Regions from separate parts of the Ruegeria sp. HKCCA0235A genome, predicted to be linked through region 2. Evidence: riboswitches for the same ligand, from Rfam matches in the RefSeq annotation. Region 2 holds a riboswitch; each other region holds the start of a gene.
What was found. Region 2 has a riboswitch for cobalamin ahead of GOW56_RS21060 (DUF4198 domain-containing protein). Riboswitches for the same ligand answer to the same signal wherever they lie in the genome.
Positions count from the first base shown of each region.

Region 1 (6,081 bases), on a different contig from region 2:
AGCCAGGATCAGTTTTTCGGGTGCGCTTGTGCGCAAGCCCTGAACCAGCGCCAGAACAATGCCGGACGCGATCAGACCACCGCAAAATGCCGCCAGCGGCAACGTCCAGATTCCCAGGACATCACCCGTGACGGTGATCACCAGAACGGCGCCGGCAGCAGCACCCGAGGACAGACCGAACAGAAACGGATCTGCCAGGTCGTTTCGCGTCGTTGTTTGCAAAACGACACCAACGACGCCCAGTCCCGCACCAATCACGGCGGCAAACAAGGCACGGGGCAGGCGAAGGTCGAAGACGATCCGGTGCAAGGGCGACATGTCTCCTTCCACCAGACCGGTTCCGAGGCCGATGGCCGAAAAAACTTCGCGTATGGGGATTGGGGTGGTCCCGTAGACGATCGACAACAGCAAAAGGGCGGTCAGAACAACCGCCCCCAGCACTATCAAACGGCCCAATCGGACCATATCAGTTGGTCTCCGGGTGCATCGCCTTCGCCATCTTCTCGATCGCTTCGATATTTGCCGGGCCGGGCGTCAGTTCCTCGTAACGCAGGCCAATCCAGCGCTCGTTCTTTACCGCGTCCGTTTGTGACATCACCGGGTGATCCTTGAGGAACTGAAAGGTGTCCTCTGCGCCGTTGCCGGATTGATAATCGAGCAGCACCAGAAACTCCGGGTTGGCCGCTGCCACGGCCTCCCACGACGTGCGACCCCAGCTGGTATCCAGATCATGCGTCACGTTCTCGCCACCCGCGGCTGCGATCATTGCATCGGGAATGGCGAACTTGCCGGCGGTAAACGGAGCATCGGCCGGCCCGTCCAGCAGGAACACGCGGGGCTTCGCTAGATCGGCTGTTTTTGCTTCGATGGCGGACAGTTGGTCCTTCCAGCGGGCAACCAGCGCCTCGGCCTTGTCCTCGACCTGCATGACCGTGCCCAGACGCAGAACGTCATCAAACAACAGGTTCATGCTGGCCTCGGGGCGATCCTTGTCCAGATGCACGCAGCTTTCGGACAGGATCATGGTCTTGATACCAAAGGGTTCCAGCGTGTCGGGCGTGACGTCACCGCCGGGTTTCATGCCATAGTACCAACCGGCAAAAAACAGATCGGGTTCGACGGCCACAAGGTTTTCAATGGTCGGGTATTTGGGGGCAAGCTCTGGGATATCGCCACGCTGAGCATCAAAATCAGGGCTTGTTTTGTACCAGCCGGTAATTCCGGTAAGCCCCACGATCTTGTCCTGAAGGCCGAGCGCAAAGGCCATATCCGCCATGTTCATGTCATGCACGACCAGACGTTCCGGCGCCGAGTCAAAAGCCAGCGGTTCGCCGCAATTGTCCACGGTGACGGCTTCCGCTGCCGCGCCACCTGCCAAGCCAGCGAAAACAACCACCGGCCAAAGTTTCTGCATCATATTTAAGTTCCTGTTATTATGACAGTTTCCGTTTTCGGATATCCAGTGCGGGGATCATGCGGCCTTCGTGCTGAAAGCACAGATAATCCACGCCGAATGTCTCACGTACCCGGTCTGGGGTCAGAACTTCGACAACAGGCCCGAACCCCGTCAGACGCGTGGCTTTCATCAGCGCCACATGGGTGGCGAATTCCGGGATCATGACCAGATCATGGACGATCATGACGACCGTTACCCCCAGATCAGCAACCAGAGACAGCATGTGCCCCTTGGCATCGGGGTCCAGATGGTTGGTTGGCTCGTCTAGAAACAGCAAGGACGGGTTCTGGGCCAACGCGCGCGCGATATGTGCGCGCTGACGTTCTCCGCCGGACAGTTGACCCATCGTTTTGTTGGCAAAATGCGACAGCTCGGTCGTCGTCAGAACCCGTTCCAGATCAGCCTTGTGCTGAGCCATCGAACGTTCGCCCTGAATCGGGATTTGCCCCAGCGCAACATAGTCTTGCAGGCGCATCCGCCCGTCAGGCATTTCCTGCTGCCCGACCACAGCAATGGAGCGGGCACGTTGGCGGGCGGACAGGGTCCGAAGGCTTTGGCCTTCTATCCAAACATCACCCAAGATAACCCGTTCGATCCCGCACAGCAGTTTCAGCAGAGTGGTCTTGCCGGCGCCGTTCGGCCCGGCGATTGCCAGAATTGATCCTTCTTCCAGACGAAAGGACACATCCTGCAACAGGATATCGCCATTAAGAGCATAGTACTCCAAATTCTCGGCAACCAGAAAACTCATGAAGCGCCACCGGACGGCAATGCGGGTATTCGCGACAAGGTCTTTGCGAAAAGGGCAGGGGGGCGGTCCGAGGCGCTGGTCCAGCCATCGTCACTGTCGCCGAACTGGGTCGCGAATTCGACCAAGGCGGACAGGTCGTGTGATGTCGTGATATCGCCAAACAGGTACTGCGCTTTGCCCGGGGCCTGAAATCCGACCGTCATGGCCCGTTCACAACCTGCCATGCAGGCCACCATTCGGGTTTCAAAACCGTCAGGCAACCGGGCATTCAGCTCGTCTTGCGCAGCCTCGGCAGACATCGCCCCCTGACATGTTGAACAGATCAGAACGTAGTGATCAGAATAGCAGGTCATAGCCATCTCCGTCGTTTGCCAGACGCAGACAGAGGGCACATACCCAGATATTACGCAAACACGCCATCAAGCCTCCTTCCGAGACGCCCCGCCTCGGGTTGGTTTATAGTGCGATGGCAGGTCTCCTGACTTGCGGGTCGTTGCTTGGCCGACCTTCCCAACCCATGCGGGTCAGTGGTGAAGTGGCGTCGCTCACCGCTTACAGTTGCGGGGGCAGTCACGGACTTGGCACATTCCAGCGCCGCACCGTGTTCCCATTTTCATCCCTTACGGAACCATCCCGCTCAGCTAGTCCGGCAATGCCAGACTTGTCAAGCGGCAGACGAAGGCGGTGGTAGATGGAATTGCAACAGCCGCGCCAGCTGTCCTGCTGCGCCAGCCCGGACCGAACGGTGTCAATAGTCTGATACAAGAAGGAAATCCGGCTCGAAATCTTTCTCGACCTTTGAAAACCGTGGAATTGGCTTTTCAAACACATTGTTCGTACGGTCGTCATTCACGGTCGATACCTCGCCAATAAGGCAATCGCCGCGCTCGGCCCAGAAAGCGTGCCAGATGTCGGGCATCAGAGTTACGCTTTACCCGGGCTTCAGCCGTACGTGCTCTTGGGGTTGCAAGGTTACGGGGCAGGCATCGCTGGGGACCGTCATCGGGTTGCTGCGGTCGACGCCACCGTTTGGATCCGGCGCATGAATTTCCAGAAAGAGATCGCCGCCGCCCCTGTTGATGATGTCTTCTGCCTTGATAATATGCCGGTGCACCGGAGAAAGCTGATTGTCTTTCGAGATCAACAGTTTTCTGCACAGAGCATCCCACGCCCGGATTTCAGATCCTTCGTCTAACCAGTGCGTAGAGTGAACGGGAATAGGTAATGTTCGTCGAAATGGCCTTGTGCGTAATCGGTAATATCCCATCCCAGCCCGCGGCTGCGGATCGTTTTGGCCAGAGGGCTGCGCATTTTCTCGGGCGATCAATCCGCAAAGAGCGGCTATGCGGCGCCGAAAGATTGAATGAACGTCTGGGCCTAGGGCTTGATGTGGTTGATTTCGGATCGTTTCATCATGCCATCCCGCAGATCAAAGTTCGTGCGCCCAAGGGGGTTCCGCCCCGGCTCGGGAAACGGTTACGGCCGCCACGTCAGCGCCCAGTTCCATGGCGGCTTGCAGGCTTTCAACCGTCAATCCGCGCAGACCTGACTTGGTCAGATGCCCAGCGCGGCTGAGCTCGGTCAGGACGCCGGCGTTGAACGTGTCACCTGCGCCGATCGTATCGACCACTTCAACGGGTTTCACAGGAACCGAGACTTCGGAACCATCCGCCAGGTAACCGTGCGCCCCATCACTGCCACGCGTGACGATGACAACGGAAGGACCCGCCTGCAACAGCACAGACGCTTTTGCGGATTCGGCTTCAGCGCCCGGAATGATCCAGTCCAGGTCCTCGTCTGAAACCTTGACGATATCCGCACGCGAGATCATACGGTTCAAACGCGTCCGAAATCGGGTTTGATCCTTGATGAAATCCGGGCGGATATTCGGGTCCAGCATCACTGCCCGGTCGGAACCGTGGCGGTCCAGAAGGGCGGCGTAGGCATCTGCGCAAGGTTCACACGCAAGGCTGATTCCGCCGAGATACAGGGCAGAGACAGCAGGAAGCTGATCGGGCATGTCTTCGGGCAGCAACATCCGGCCCGCAGTGTTTTCATCAACAAAGCTGTACGACGCGTGTCCATCCGAGAGCTGCACAAAGGCAAGCGTGGTCGGACGGTCCGAGGTGATCACATGTGTCGTGTCCACATGGCTCGCTTTCAGCGCATCGATCAGTTGTTGGCCGAACATATCCGATGACAAACCTGTCAGCATCCCTACCGGAACACCCAGACGTCCCATCGCGACGGCTGTGTTCAGAACTGCACCACCAGTATGTGGCACAAAACCAATTGCGCCCGATGCGGTCGGTTCTGAAATCATATCTATCAGCGCTTCACCACAGCACAGGATCATGTCTTGGTCCTTTTTGGTAAGAAACTTCGGTTAGTCTGGTTGCTGTCTCAGCGCATTCTTGCAGAAGTTGTTTGCGCCGATGATCCCGAACTCTGCCTGTTCAGATACGTATAGGTTCAGGGAGCGGCGCAAATCGCTGAAGCGGCCGCCGCCGTTGAACGCATCCTTGAAGTTGTCACTGAATAGCCAGCGGTTTTTCTCGGCAACGCCGCCGACGAGGAAAACGCCCCCCTCCGGCATCAAGGTGACCGCCAGATCACCCATCAAAGCACCCAGATGGGTGGTAAAAATCTGCGCGGCTTTTTCGGCGACCAGATCGGTGCCGTTACGGGCATCGTTCAGAATGTCCTTTGCAGAGCGCGCCTGAGTTCGCGCTTGACCGGCTGCCAATTCAACCGCCTGATACAGGATCGGCAGGCCGGTTCCGCTTAGGAACATTTCTGCTTCCAGCGCTAGGCTGTCCCCAAAGAAACAGCCCGGTGCGATGCGACGTGCCGCCTCAAAGATATCAACTTCGTCGCGATGGCGCGGGTACAGGCCCACGTGCCCGCCTTCGCCGGAAACCGTGTGATACCTGCCTTCGGAATATAGCAACGCACCAACGCCAAGCCCGGTTCCGGGCCCTACGACCAACCGTGTGCCTGCGGGCGGCGTTGCCTGACCCTGCAAGACCGCAACATCCGACCGGGTCACCTCGGCCACCGACCACGCCGCAGCGGTGAAATCATTTATGACAAAGGTGCGCTCTGCTCCTGTTGCTTTCGCCAACTCGGTTTCCGAAAGATCCAGGTTTGCGTTTGTCAGCTGAATCGTTCCGTCCCTGACCGGCCCGGCTCCGGCTGCTACGACGGCCTGTGGGTTGGTTCCGATCTCGTCCCTGAGATCATGGAACGCCTCGAGCAGATCTTCCAATGTACCTGTCGGGTGTTTCCGAAGGTCTGCCAATTCTCCGTTCGTGACGACGCCCAGACGTGTGTTCGTACCGCCGATATCCGCGACCAGATTCCAATGCTCATGCACGGCACCAAATGGTTGCGCTAACGGTTGAGAGACGCTCTGACCCTCGGACAGGGCGGATTTCAGCGCCATGAAAGACGCTTTGGGCGTTCTCACAAGTGTTTCGAAATCCACGTCCACCAGTCCAAACCTCTTCTCGTACCCGAAGGCCCATTCATAATTGTCCAGCAGCGACCAGACAAAATAGCCATTCACCGGAACACCTTGTGCCAAAGCGTCCAGCACGGCCGCAAGGTGCTTGTCGAGATAATCGATACGATCATCGTCCTGCACGCGCTCCTCACTCGCCATACCGTTTTCGGTGATATAGATTGGCAGCGCGCCCGTATAGTCTTTCCTTGTTCTGACAAGAAAGCGGGTAAGGGCAGAGGGATCGATTTCCCATCCCATCTGCGTTTTGGGTAACGGTCCGGGAACCTCTTGCAGGCTGGGCCAGGCGGCGTCCGCCGGGGCAATCAATTTTCGGGTATAGTAGTTCAACCCGCACCAATCGACCTGTGT
Region 1 covers NZ_WQDQ01000002.1:91,609-97,689, forward strand. Annotated here, with positions in the region: gene GOW56_RS04490 (iron ABC transporter permease) at 1-465, opposite strand, end outside; gene GOW56_RS04495 (ABC transporter substrate-binding protein) at 467-1,417, opposite strand; gene GOW56_RS04500 (ABC transporter ATP-binding protein) at 1,434-2,207, opposite strand; gene GOW56_RS04505 (DUF1636 domain-containing protein) at 2,204-2,560, opposite strand; cobalamin riboswitch at 2,658-2,855, opposite strand; partial or broken gene GOW56_RS04510 (D-lyxose/D-mannose family sugar isomerase) at 2,956-3,572, opposite strand; gene GOW56_RS04515 (carbohydrate kinase) at 3,637-4,563, opposite strand; gene GOW56_RS21730 (ROK family protein) at 4,594-5,652, opposite strand; partial or broken gene GOW56_RS21735 (GH1 family beta-glucosidase) at 5,629-6,081, opposite strand, start outside.
Region 1: another riboswitch for cobalamin. It lies ahead of GOW56_RS04505 (DUF1636 domain-containing protein); the one in region 2 lies ahead of GOW56_RS21060 (DUF4198 domain-containing protein).

Region 2 (6,081 bases):
TTCCAAGCGGAACGCCGGCGAATGACTGACAAGCAAAATCGCCTGTGGCAACGCGCGCAGGATTTCCAGCAGGCGCGCTTCGTTTTTCGTATCCAACGCATTCGTCGGTTCGTCCAGCAACAGCACTTCGGGTTCCATCGCCAGAACCGTCGCCAGGGTCACCAGACGTTTTTCTCCGCCTGACAATTTATGGGTAATGCGGTTCTTCAGGTGCATCAGGTCCAGATCGCCCAGTACTTTGTCGACGATGGCAAGTGCTTCGTCACGGGTCTTGCCCAGATTGAGCGGACCAAAAGCAACGTCTTCGGCGACGGTCGGGCAGAACAGCTGATCGTCCGCATCCTGAAATACAAGCCCCACCCGGCGGCGGACCTCATGGAAATCAGCCTCTTCCACGCGTTGCTGACCAAAAACGGTGACAGTGCCCGAACACGGGCGCTGCAACCCAAGCAAAATCCGCAGGAGCGTCGATTTCCCCGCTCCGTTCGGGCCTGTCAGGGACAGGCGCTGCCCCGCGCTCAGGCTCAGGCTTGCCCCGTCCAGAACGGGTGGCTGGCCGGGGTAGGAAAAACAGATGTCTTCAAGCGCGATCAGTGTCATGCGAATTCCAGAACGATCAGACCCAGGCAGAGACCGCTGAAACCTGCCGCAAACACAATGTCCGCACGGGTCAGGGCAAATTCCTGAAGCAACGGCATACGCCCGGAAAACCCCCGGCACTTCATAGCGGCCAGGATGCGTTCTGATCTTTCGATCGCGCGCACAAGCATCATACCCACAAGGTAGCCAAAGCTGCGATATGTGTGCCAGTTTGTTGCTGGCCGAAAACCACGCACCTTCATGGCGGCGCGCAGCCGCAGGTATTCTTCGCGCAAGACCTCGATATACCGGATCGTGAACATCAGCAGGTAAACCAGCTTTTCGGGGCACCGCAGACGATGCAGGGCGTGGCCCAGTGTAACCGGCTCCATCGTCCCGACCAAAACCAACAGGGACAGGATCACGGCATTGGCGGTCAAGGCAATCTCGACCGCTTTCCAAAAACCCTGCCAGCTTGCGGAGAATCCCCAAAGCGTGAACATCGGATCCCCGGGCATGGAAAAGGGCAACAGGACCAGCATGAACAGGATGAACCCATCCATCATGGCCATTCGCTTCAACGTCTTTCGCCGCGGCAGACGTGAAACTATCAGAAGCGAAAGCGACACTGTCAGCGCCGCGCAAAGCGCGCCGAGGGATGACAGCGCCACGGTCACGACCGCAAAAACAACTGCCATGACGATCCGCATCCGAGGATCCAGCAGGCTGATCAGACCTTCTGGTCCGTCACCGGCTTCGGACAGTGTTTTTTCCTTGTGCCCCAGAACGTGTGCCATCAGGAGGCCAGCTTGCGGCGGGCCGCCATGTAAAAGCCCAGACCAAACAGACCAAAGATGTACCCGATCCCGCCAAGGATGGTTTGCAGGTCATTCTGTTCGCGATAGGCCGCAATCTCGCGCCTGAGCGGGCGCAATTCGTTACGTACGGCCTTGGCGATAACCTGCTGCTCTTCGGCGCTGAGAGACGCCGCCGAACCGCTGGCCTGCGTCACAGCAGCCGAAGATGAGCCACCGTTTTCTGCCACGGCAACGCCCATGATCCGCGCGACATCTTCGGCAGACATCGTGACTTCGGCCACATGCCCGGCGCCAAGGTTGGCAAAGAAGGTGTGCGCCACGGCCGAGGTCGGCGTGTAGACAAAAAAACCGTCCGCATCCGTGACCGATCGACCCAGCTCGGCCCCATCCGGGCCGGTGACAATGACCTCGGTGCCGTTTGCCATGTCGCCGTTAGAAAAGCCAATTTCGCCCTCGATGACGTCTCCCGACTCGAAAACGCCGGCTATGACCTTGTGCGCCAGGGCAGGCACAGGTGCGCAGCACACGGCCAATATGACAACCAGATGCTTCATGTGGCTGCTCCTCTGAAAAACAGCTCGGGCTTGACCTTGCGCGCCAACAACACGGCGAACCCGGTCAAAATCGCCTCGATGGCCATGACAGGAATATGGGCGAAGAAAACAAGCTTGGCGGCAGGCAGAAATTCATCCCCCGACAGCGCCAAGGAAAACGCGACCATGCCGGTTGTCGCCGCAATCGCAAATGCGCCGCCGACGCCCCCCCAAATTGCACCTTGCAAAGGCGTTCCACGCGCGATCAGACGACCGAACAACATTCCGGCCACCACTGCGGGAAAGGCGATATTGACGGTGTTGATCCCCAACACCGTCAACCCGCCAAAGCCGAAAAAGACCGCCTGTAGCAAAAGCCCGACGAACAAAGCCGGGAATGCGGCCCAACCAAGCAGCAGCCCGGCCATGCCGTTGAGGATCAGATGGACCGACGACGGACCAATGGGCACGTGGATCAAGGATGCCACGAAGAAACTGGCTGACAGCACGCCCGCAGTGGGGATGCGATCAAGATCCAGAGACCTGAGACCCATGGCGATCCCGCCCGCGGCGGCTATGGCGCCGCCAATTACAACCGGGTTGGAAAGGGCTCCGTCGACGATGTGCATTTGGGGTTACTCCAGATCCCAGGCACGAATCCAGATGACCGCATCCTGGCTGAGTTCTTTGCCCTCATGTTCGGTTGCCGGACCGGAACCAAGGGCGGCGAAACCCCAGTAACCGGCTTTCGGAACGCCGAACGAAAAGTACCCGTTGTCGTCAGATATTGCGACCACCGCACCACCCGGCATAGGAGACGCTTTCGGTGCAGAAACGGCCGAACTTTCCATGTCGGGTTCGGCGGCCATGTACTCGATCTCGATCTCGGCCCCCGCAACCGGCTGACCATCAGCCAGCACACGGCCCGTGAAAGTCGAACCCGCGATGATGTTGGTCGGCTTGTTCAGCGGGATAATCTCGGTCGGCAGACCCACGGGATTCATCCAGTCGGTCGGCAATTCGTTGCGGTTCAGGAAGGCTTTGGTGAGCTGTTGGATATAAATGTCTTCGGATTCCTCATAATAAGGCTGAGGAACCGTCACCAGCACATAGTCGCCCGAACGTTTGACCGGGACACTGCCCTTGAACGCCGCGCCCTCGTTTTCCCCGCCGGTGAACCGGATAGGTTCCAGCGTGTCCAGCAAATCGGTCTTTTCACCGTTGTGGATCACGTAGAATTCCTGCGGCTTTTCAAGATCCATGACATGGCCATTCTCGAACGGATGCCAGAAAATCAGTTTGACCGGCACATCGCCCGGTTTCTCGATCATGGTGTCCGTGGTGTATTCCAAAAGGAAATGCGCATTTGCGATGGCAGGAAGAGCCACCGCGGCAGCGGCTGCGCTGAGCAGCGTTTTCATGAACAGTCGTCCTTGTCCCGTCGCGCCAATCCCGGCGCGAAATTCGTTTTGACCACGGGACATTCAACGCCAAATCACCCTTTCAGGCATCCTGGTCCGACGCACATCCCGTCGCCGATTAGGAGTGCCCGTTAGAGGGCACATGTCCGGCAGGTATCCTGACTTGCGGGTCAAAGCGTTGGACCGGCCTTCCCGGGTAAACCCCAGTGGCGTTTCAGCCCTGCTCGCCGCTTACAGTTGCGGGTGCAGTTGCGGAATTGGGCCTGAGCCCGCACCGCATTCCCTTTTGATTCCAGAGTAAGCCCCGGAACCGGACATGCCGAGCGGCTTGCCAGACAACTCAGCCTTCCGTCAACGAAAATGTGTTACGACCATCGAAAAATAATGAGCTCGGCAGTTTGCGAGAGTGAACCAGTTTGTGAAATATCCAAGGCAACAGAGTGAATTCACATCTAGGCTTCTGAAAGATACCTTTCCGACAACGGCAGGCTTGCCGCGCCCAGTGAGCGTGCTTCCGGGCCTACGGCCCCTGCCAGCACGGCAGGGCGCTCGAGACCGGTCAGGTTTAGCTCAGACAGTTTGTCTTCGACCATTTCAACCAAACGCGCCTTGATGTCCTGCGGCATCCAGCCGTCAATCTTCACGCATTCGAAATCTATCAGGCTACAGGATGAGACAATTGCATAGGCAATCCCGCTCGCCGTCTGTTTCAACCAGTATTCCAGTTGAACTTTTGGCACATCCCAACGCTGGGTCGTTTCCCAAATGGAATGCGACGTGACACCTGCTGTGGTGATTGCACGCTCGAGCACATACAGGCTGGCCACGTCGATAAGGGGTCTGACACCACCGGCATCATCTGGCACAGGCAAGGGGCCGATTGCGCCCGCGTTTCCACGCCCCGAAAAGATTGCGCCATTGAGGACCACACCGCCGCCAATGAAAAACCCGACATAGAAGTACAGGAAATCCCTGGGCCCATCGGCTGGACCGAATACCAATTCCGCCCCACAAGCCGCAGTGGCGTCATTTTGCAGGAATACCGGAATATCGAGGCGCCGCGCCAGGTCAGCCTTCAGGTCTGATACGCGCCACGGGTCCATTTCTTCCTGAGGAACCTGAAGGGTCTGGGCCCAGTCCCATAGGTAGAACGGCATGGCAATCCCAAGTCCCGCAATCCTGCCTTTGGCCTCAGGCGACATGGATGATATCATTTTGCCCAGACTCTCAGTGGAAAACTCCAAAGTGGCTTTCGGCGTTGGATAGTCATAGGTTCGCCGATCGCGTTGCCGCACATTTCCGACAAAGTCAGTCAAAACCAACTCCGCACTGCGACGCCCCACCTTGAGCCCAAAGAAAAAGGCACCATCCGGGTTAAGTCGCATGGGAACAGAAGGTTGCCCGACTTTCCCGCGGACCGGTTCGCCGCGCAAAAGCAAACCATCCTTCTCCAACAGCCGCATGATGACGGAAACGGTTTGTGCCGACAATCCGGTCATGCGCGCGATCTCGGACTTCGAAAGGGCCTGGTGACGCCGGACAAGCGACAATACAAGCCGTTCGTTCCGGGCCCGCATCCCGCTTTGGTTGGTTCCGCGCACCTCTGACCCGTGCAGGCCAATCGAATTTTTCCGAGATGAATTTTCCGGCACGACCACCCCTTTCCTGCTGAAGAATGAGAAAGCCCGCCCGCACTGTCAATAATAAATAAGAGTGATTTATTTATTGACTCAAAATTCGAATCTTGTGATTGTTTCTTATGGGGTCAGGATTTTTGCCTGATCGCCCTCGTGCCCTACTCGGCATAGAAAAAACTGGGAGGATAATCGATGAAACTTGCAAAACTTGCGGGTGCTGCTGCGCTCGGGGTTACTGCCATGGCTGGCAGTGCAATGGCGGAAGGCGAAACTGTTTGCCTGATCACCAAGACGGACACCAACCCGTTCTTTGTCAAAATGAAAGAAGGTGCGACTGCAAAAGCGGAAGAGCTGGGAATGACGCTCAAAGCCTTTGCGGGCAAAGTTGACGGTGACCATGAAACGCAGGTGCAAGCCATTGAGACCTGCATTCTGGACGGCGCCAAAGGCATTCTGCTGACGGCCTCGGACACATCATCCATCGTTCCGGCCGTGAAGCAGGCGCGGGATGCAGGTGTTCTGGTTATCGCTCTGGATACGCCGCTGGAACCCATTGACTCGGCTGACGCGACCTTTGCCACGGACAATTTCCTGGCCGGGCTTCTGATTGGACAATGGGCCAAAGCCACGCTGGGCGACGCGGCCAACGACGCGAAAATTGCGACACTGGATCTTGCCGTCAGTCAGCCGACAGTGGATGTGCTGCGCAATCAGGGTTTCCTGCAAGGCTTTGGTGTCGATCTGGCGGACCCGAACGTAATCGGTGATGAAGATGACCCCCGTCTTGTCGGAAGTGATGTCACTGCCGGCAACGAAGAAGGTGGTCGCCGCGCGATGGAAAACCTTCTGGCCAAAGATCCCACGATCAACGTTGTTCACACCATCAACGAGCCTGCCGCGGCAGGCGCCTACGAGGCGCTGAAAGCCATCGGGCGCGAAAATGACGTGCTCATCGTTTCCGTGGACGGAGGCTGCCCGGGTGTCCAAAACGTTGCCGATGGTGTTATCGGCGCGACGTCGCAGCAATACCCGCTGCTGATGGCATCGCTGGGTGTTGAAGCCGTCAAGAAATGGGCGGACGAAGGCGTGAAGC
Region 2 covers NZ_WQDQ01000019.1:18,687-24,767, reverse strand. Annotated here, with positions in the region: gene GOW56_RS21080 (energy-coupling factor ABC transporter ATP-binding protein) at 1-600, opposite strand, end outside; gene cbiQ (cobalt ECF transporter T component CbiQ) at 597-1,376, opposite strand; gene GOW56_RS21070 (cobalt ABC transporter permease) at 1,376-1,951, opposite strand; gene cbiM (cobalt transporter CbiM) at 1,948-2,559, opposite strand; gene GOW56_RS21060 (DUF4198 domain-containing protein) at 2,566-3,351, opposite strand; cobalamin riboswitch at 3,482-3,681, opposite strand; gene GOW56_RS21055 (ROK family transcriptional regulator) at 3,804-4,928, opposite strand; gene GOW56_RS21050 (sugar ABC transporter substrate-binding protein) at 5,181-6,081, shown strand, end outside.

Region 3 (6,081 bases), on a different contig from region 2:
TAAACTGCATCAGCGGATTTAATGGCTCATTTTTGTAAAGAGTTCTTTGGGGAGGACAGGATTCATGTCGCAGTTGGTGATCTACGCCCTGCAAGTCGGTGGCGGAACGCTGGCACTGACCTCGATGCCCGGACGCGGCGGAGATTACTCCAGCGATCTGGACATGATCGCAGCCTGGCAGCCGGGGCTTGTTGTTTCGATGACGACGGATGTCGAAATGCTTCAGGACGGGGCGCAGGAATTTGGCAGCGATATTCAAAGCCGCGCCAGCCGATGGGTTCACCTGCCGATCGAAGATTTCGGAGCGCCGACAAAAGCGATTGATGACGCGTGGCCGTCCGTCAGCGCCGCGGCCCGGCACGCGCTGTCCGGCGGAGGTCGCGTATTGGTACACTGCCGCGGGGGATGTGGCAGGTCAGGTATGGTTGTCCTTCGGCTTATGGTCGAATGCGGCGAACGCACGGACACGGCGCTGCAACGATTGCGGGCGGTGCGCCCTTGCGCCGTCGAAACGGATGCGCAACTGGCCTGGGCCTCTCGGCGTGCCCAGGCACAGGTCAGTCTGGATTCAGATTGAAATCTGCACGGGCGCGCAAGCAGGTTTCCGAGGCCGGATCGTGGAAACTTCGATCATCGCGCAGGGTGGGGTCTTCACGACGCCGGATGGCATCGCACTGAACGTGTTTCCGAAGATCAGGTCGGCATAGCCGTTCAGCGGCTCAATTGCGGTTTCGGGCTGCGTCCCGCAAAAGACACGAATGCTGTCTGATCGCGCGCGGAAAATTGCATGACATCCGTCGGTGCAATGTGACAGCTCACTGCTGCCCTCAATCTCGAAATCGTCACTGGTGGCCGAGGTCGCCTGGGCCATGGCTTCGGATATCGAGCGCGCCAGCCGCGCCAAAGCGGGGCAGGTTTTACCCGTCCGCTGACATACTGTTGCACTGAATTCATGTGTTTTTGTCTTCCAGATCATCCTGCGCCCTCCGCGCTTGGTGGACAGGATATTTTGGACAGGTGGGACATCGTGATGCCGTCAGGACCTGCCCGGACACCCCGCCCGAGTTTCGGTTTCGTTTCCGATGGCAGGTCTCCTGACTTGCGGGTCATCGCTTTGCCGACCTTCCCAGCCTTCGGGGCCAGTGGTGTTTCGGCATCGCTTACCGCTTACAGTTGCGGGGGCAGTCGCGGATTTGGTTGTTGCCTGCATGACCAGACATTACCGCACCGTGTTCCCTTTTCACCCCGACCCCTTGTGGAGGCCGGAAACCATCACACAACCGCTAGCGTTTGAGCACGCATCGAGTCAAGCCGATCTTTTGGCCGGACGCTTGGTCATGCTGGATACGATGTTGGTTCATGCATAGTGTCGAGGGCGTTGAGGTTCGGAAACCGGATTTACCAAGCGCAAAGCCAGAGATCATGTTGGACACAGAGCAAACGGTATTGACCGAAGAGTTTCGCTTTCCGTCCGGGCAGAAAACACTGTCTGCCCGGTTGTACAGCCCGCTGACCTCGCCCGAAATCGTCGTCGTGCTGAACAGTGCAACGGGTGTGCCGCGCGATTATTACTGTCATTTCGCACGATGGCTTGCTGCCAAGCAGGGTATGGCCTGCCTGACCTATGACTATCGCGATTACGGGCATTCCTTGACTGGCCGCCTGAAAGACTCGCGTGCGACGATGGCGGATTGGGCCTTGATCGACATGCCCGCGGCACGGGCGGAAATGCGCAGACGGTTTCCCGATTCGCAGCATTGGACCATCGGCCATTCGATCGGCGCGATGTTGGGGCCTGTGCAGCCGGATATCGATCTGATTGACCGGATGATCTGTGTGTGTTCGGGGCTGGTAACCCTAAGCGACCATCCATGGCCCTATCGTGGTTTGGCAGGATTGTTCTGGTATGGTCATGCCCCGCTTTTGGCCCGAGCCTTTGGCTACCTTCCCGGAAAGGCGATCGGGTTCGGCTCGGATCTGCCGGCATCGGTCTATTGGCAGTGGCGCAAATGGTGTACGGCGCCTTTGAACTATGTGCCTGAAATCGGGCATGAGTTACCTGCGGCGCAGTGGAAGGATTCTGGAACGCCCGTGGATTTGTTCACCTTCGAGGACGACCAGATGGTGCCGCCGGACGCGGTTTGGCGGCTTGCGGATCTTTACGGCCCCGATGCCAACCGCCACCTGCTGAGCCCTGCCGATTTCGGGTTGTCCGAGGTTGGTCATATCGGAGCATTTGCCCGGCGCAATGCAGCGGTTTGGCCGCGACTGATCGCTTGATCAGACGCGGCGCAGAACGGGCCAGGCCCCGTCCAACAATCACCGGTTGCGAAGTTTCTTTTCCTTCATGACGCCACGGACCATCTTGCCGAACGCTTTGTCCCGCGCCCGAGACTGCGCGACGGTTTCAGAATTGCGCTGATCTTCGCGCCGAAGCTTGCGCCACCGGTCCAATCGAGCCGGATCAAGCGTGCCGTGGCTGATCGCCTTTTGCACGGCACATCCGGGCTCGGAGCTGTGCTGGCAATCCGAAAAACGGCAGTCCCGGCTCAACTCGGCAAGGTCCGAGAAAACGTCGTCGATCCCATCCTGAGCGTCCACCAGGCGCAACGCGCGCATTCCGGGTGTATCGATCAACCAGCCACCGTTGCGCATCCGGTGCAATGCGCGTGCGGTCGTCGTGTGCCGGCCCCGTGCGTCATCCTCGCGAATGTCCGAGGTGGCAAGATTCTGATCGGTCATGGTATTGGCAAGTGTCGTCTTGCCAACGCCCGACGAACCAACCAGCGCTCCGGTCTGGCTTTTTGGGCACCAGGACAGAACCTTTTCAACCTCTGCCGGGTCCAGCGCGTTGATCGCCAGAACCGTCAGGAACGGGTCCAGTGATTGCACCTGTCCCGAGAAACTGTCAGGGTCCGCCGATTTGTCGGCCTTTGTCAGAACAACGACCGGGTAACACCCGGCCTGATACGCAAGCGCCAAATACCGTTCCAGCCGGGGCAGGTTGAAATCGGCATTGCACGAGCTGACGATGAACAGCACATCGACATTGGCTGCGATCAGTTGCATTGCGGCGCCTGTACCGGCGGCGCGTCGGTGCAGCAGGCTGCGCCGGTCGAGCAAATGGCGCACGCGTTTGTCGTCATCGGCGAGAACCCAATCGCCAACGGCATAGCTGCCGGTCGTTTGATCGGGGGTCAGCAACGGGACTTCGCCGTCAGGGTTCAGCCCGATCAGGCGGTCCCGATGAACGGAAGTGATGCGAAAAGGTGTGCAGGAAGGATAAGCCGCGTGTTGCGCAGCAAAGTGAGAGGACCATCCCAGGTCCGAAAGTGCAAGAAACATTGGTTTGCCTGTCGTCAGAAACAGCACTCCCGACGGATGGCGATCGCTCATCCCCGGGTCATGTGTTCAGGCAGTCAGTCGATACCGTGAGGTCAGAACCATGCTGCCCGAAGGGTCTTTGCTACAATCATAAAGCCCTCCTGCGGCTAAGGTTCGTAAAGTGAGAGGTTGGACATCGACCCAAGCGGGGCTCGTTGTGGCTGCTTCCTTCCGGACCTGACCAGGTTGGCGAGGCGCTCGCCCGCGCCAACCTCTCGACTCAGGATATAGGGAAGGCTTCGGCAAAAGACAACCCGTCAGAGCGTCAGCCGAATGCGTGCAAAACCGTTTTCGTCAGGGTCCAGAATCTTGGGGGCAAACCTGTTCAATTCGTCGACATACTTGAAAGCACCGGGACCGGTCCGAAGAATGGTCGTCACCCCCGATTTCGGCATCAGAGAGAACGGATAAGGTTGTCGGGCCAATGGGTCGGGTGGCAGGCGGTGCGTCATGTAATCCCGCAAAATGTCCCGGATATCCAGCGGGGGCAGATCGATAGCCGGGGCCGATGACACATGCGGGAAATGTCCGCCCCCGCTTGCGCGATAATTATCGAGCGCAACGACAAATGCCTGATCGGGTTGCACGGCCTGGCCTGCGCAAGTCAGATGATGCACCCGCCTGTGGCCGGGATGGATCATTTGCCCCCCGACATCGTAACGCGCCGGTTGCGACGGGTCGATCTGATAGGACAGGCCAAAGATGACATCGAAATTGTATCCCGCCCGATCCCGGTCGAACAGCTCTGCCTCGGCGTCGGGGAATTGTTGGTTGAATGCGCTGGCTGACATCTCCAACCACTCCAGCAGCTGCGCGCCCGTGATCTGAACCGCGCGCAACTCGTTGGGAAAGACATGCAGGTCCGCCACGTGACGCAGACAGATTTCACCGGGCGGCACGTCCGTATAGTGCCTGGGGCCAGAGCGTCCGCCGCATTTGGCCGGTGACGCGGCTGACAACAGCGGCAGCTCTGCAAGCGTGGTGCCGTGTAAGAAAGGGCGCAACGCGGCTGCCTGTGCGGCTGCCACAAGCGTCAATCCACGATCCGGCGCACAGAAACTGAAATGGCTGTGCAATGTGTCCGAGACGCGCGCAACGGGCGCGGCCATGTCCTGACGGGTCTGCTGATGTGCGGGTTCAACCAGATGCGCGATTTCCAAATCTTCGCCAATCGCGGTGCCGCCCACCGAAACCGGGCGCAATTCGGTGTGGCTGTCGACAACACGCAGCCCCGACTGGGGCTGTAGGGTAACGGCCAGATCGATTACTCCAAGATATGCGCCTGCCGAGCCGGGCATGACAACCGGCGTTCCATGCACCAGCCCTTTCACGTAATCCACATTCGGGGTTTGCGCGCCGATGCGTGCGGGAAGGTTCAGGTGAGTGTGCCCGGCGACAACAGCGTCGATGCCCTCAATCGCGGCCAGGGGAATAACGGCATTTTCAGTGTCGGTCGCTGCGTCCGGGTGTCCAAGCCCGGAATGGGCGAGCGCCACGATCAGATCGCACCCCTTTTCGCGCAAGATACGCGTCAGGGACCGTGCCGCGACAACGATGTCGTCCGCCGCTACGGTTTCGTTCAGATTGTGTTCTTCCCAACGCGTCGTCTGCGGCGGCAGAACCGAAAACACGCCGACGCGAATGGGCACATCCTTGTTTCCCACTCTCACGACACGGTCAAGGATCGTAAAACGCTGCCATGATTGTTGTTCTCCGGACCGATGAAGATTGCCGCACAGAACCGGGCACGGGGCTTGTGCAAGGGTCTTGTCCAATGTCGGCAGCCCGAACCCGAAATCATGGTTGCCCAGACCAATCGCATCATAGTCCAGCGCCTTGAATGCCTGCATCATCGGGTGGGGATTGTCGTTCCGAACGGCCCATTCGCCCATCGGCGTTCCCTGAAGCGAATCCCCGTTGTCGAACATCAGCACCAGCGCGTCTGTGGCCTCGTGTCGGGCCTTGCGGATCAGGCTGGCGGTGCGTGTCAGCCCAAGCGTCGGGTCCGGTGTGTCCGCGTAATAGTCAAAACCGGTCAGATGCATGTGCAGGTCGGAGGTGGCAAGAATACGAATACGCCCACGGTCTTTTGTGGGTTGAACCTGCGTCGATGGGTTTTGCTTCACTTTTTTTGTTCTGCTTTTGAATGTGGTAATGGGCTAAAATCATCAAAGCGCAGTCTAGATGATTTTTCCGAGGCCGCCATGCGGCTTTTCGGCGGCGCGTCTCTGCGTTTTGCGTCTTGAATTGCCATTGCAACAGGGCCTGAGACATGGCAGCCCTGTGCGCAAGACCAGAAGGAATTCCAATGAAAAACGCAGAGCAGGTGACTTTCGGTGGCTCGGGCCTGAATCGGGCAGCGCATCTTCGTGGGGATTCAGAGAAGCTGGCCGAGATGGCGCGCGACCCTGCTGCGCGATGCATATTGCTGTGGCGAGGCAAGCTTTTGGTCGTGGGCGCGGCGCTGGATCAGCTTGCCCTGACGCAGATGACTCACCCGCTGGTATGCGATGGCCCCGGCGGCGTGATCGAAGCACCGGTTTTTCTGGGCCTGAACGCAGAGGGCGCACCCCTGTTTGCCGCGGATATCTCGGCCTGGGGGGCAGAGGGATTGGATCTGACCGGCCTGGGAGAGTTCGTGGACAGATCCGAACAGCAGCACCCGGATTTGCCTGAAGGGCATGTTTTCGCCGAGCT
Region 3 covers NZ_WQDQ01000016.1:43,505-49,585, reverse strand. Annotated here, with positions in the region: gene GOW56_RS20425 (dual specificity protein phosphatase family protein) at 65-577, shown strand; gene GOW56_RS20420 (hypothetical protein) at 569-976, opposite strand; cobalamin riboswitch at 1,067-1,289, opposite strand; gene GOW56_RS20415 (hypothetical protein) at 1,360-2,280, shown strand; gene rsgA (ribosome small subunit-dependent GTPase A) at 2,320-3,396, opposite strand; RNA gene ffs (signal recognition particle sRNA small type) at 3,504-3,602, opposite strand; gene GOW56_RS20400 (bifunctional 2',3'-cyclic-nucleotide 2'-phosphodiesterase/3'-nucleotidase) at 3,642-5,510, opposite strand; gene nudC (NAD(+) diphosphatase) at 5,693-6,081, shown strand, end outside.
Region 3: another riboswitch for cobalamin. It lies ahead of GOW56_RS20420 (hypothetical protein); the one in region 2 lies ahead of GOW56_RS21060 (DUF4198 domain-containing protein).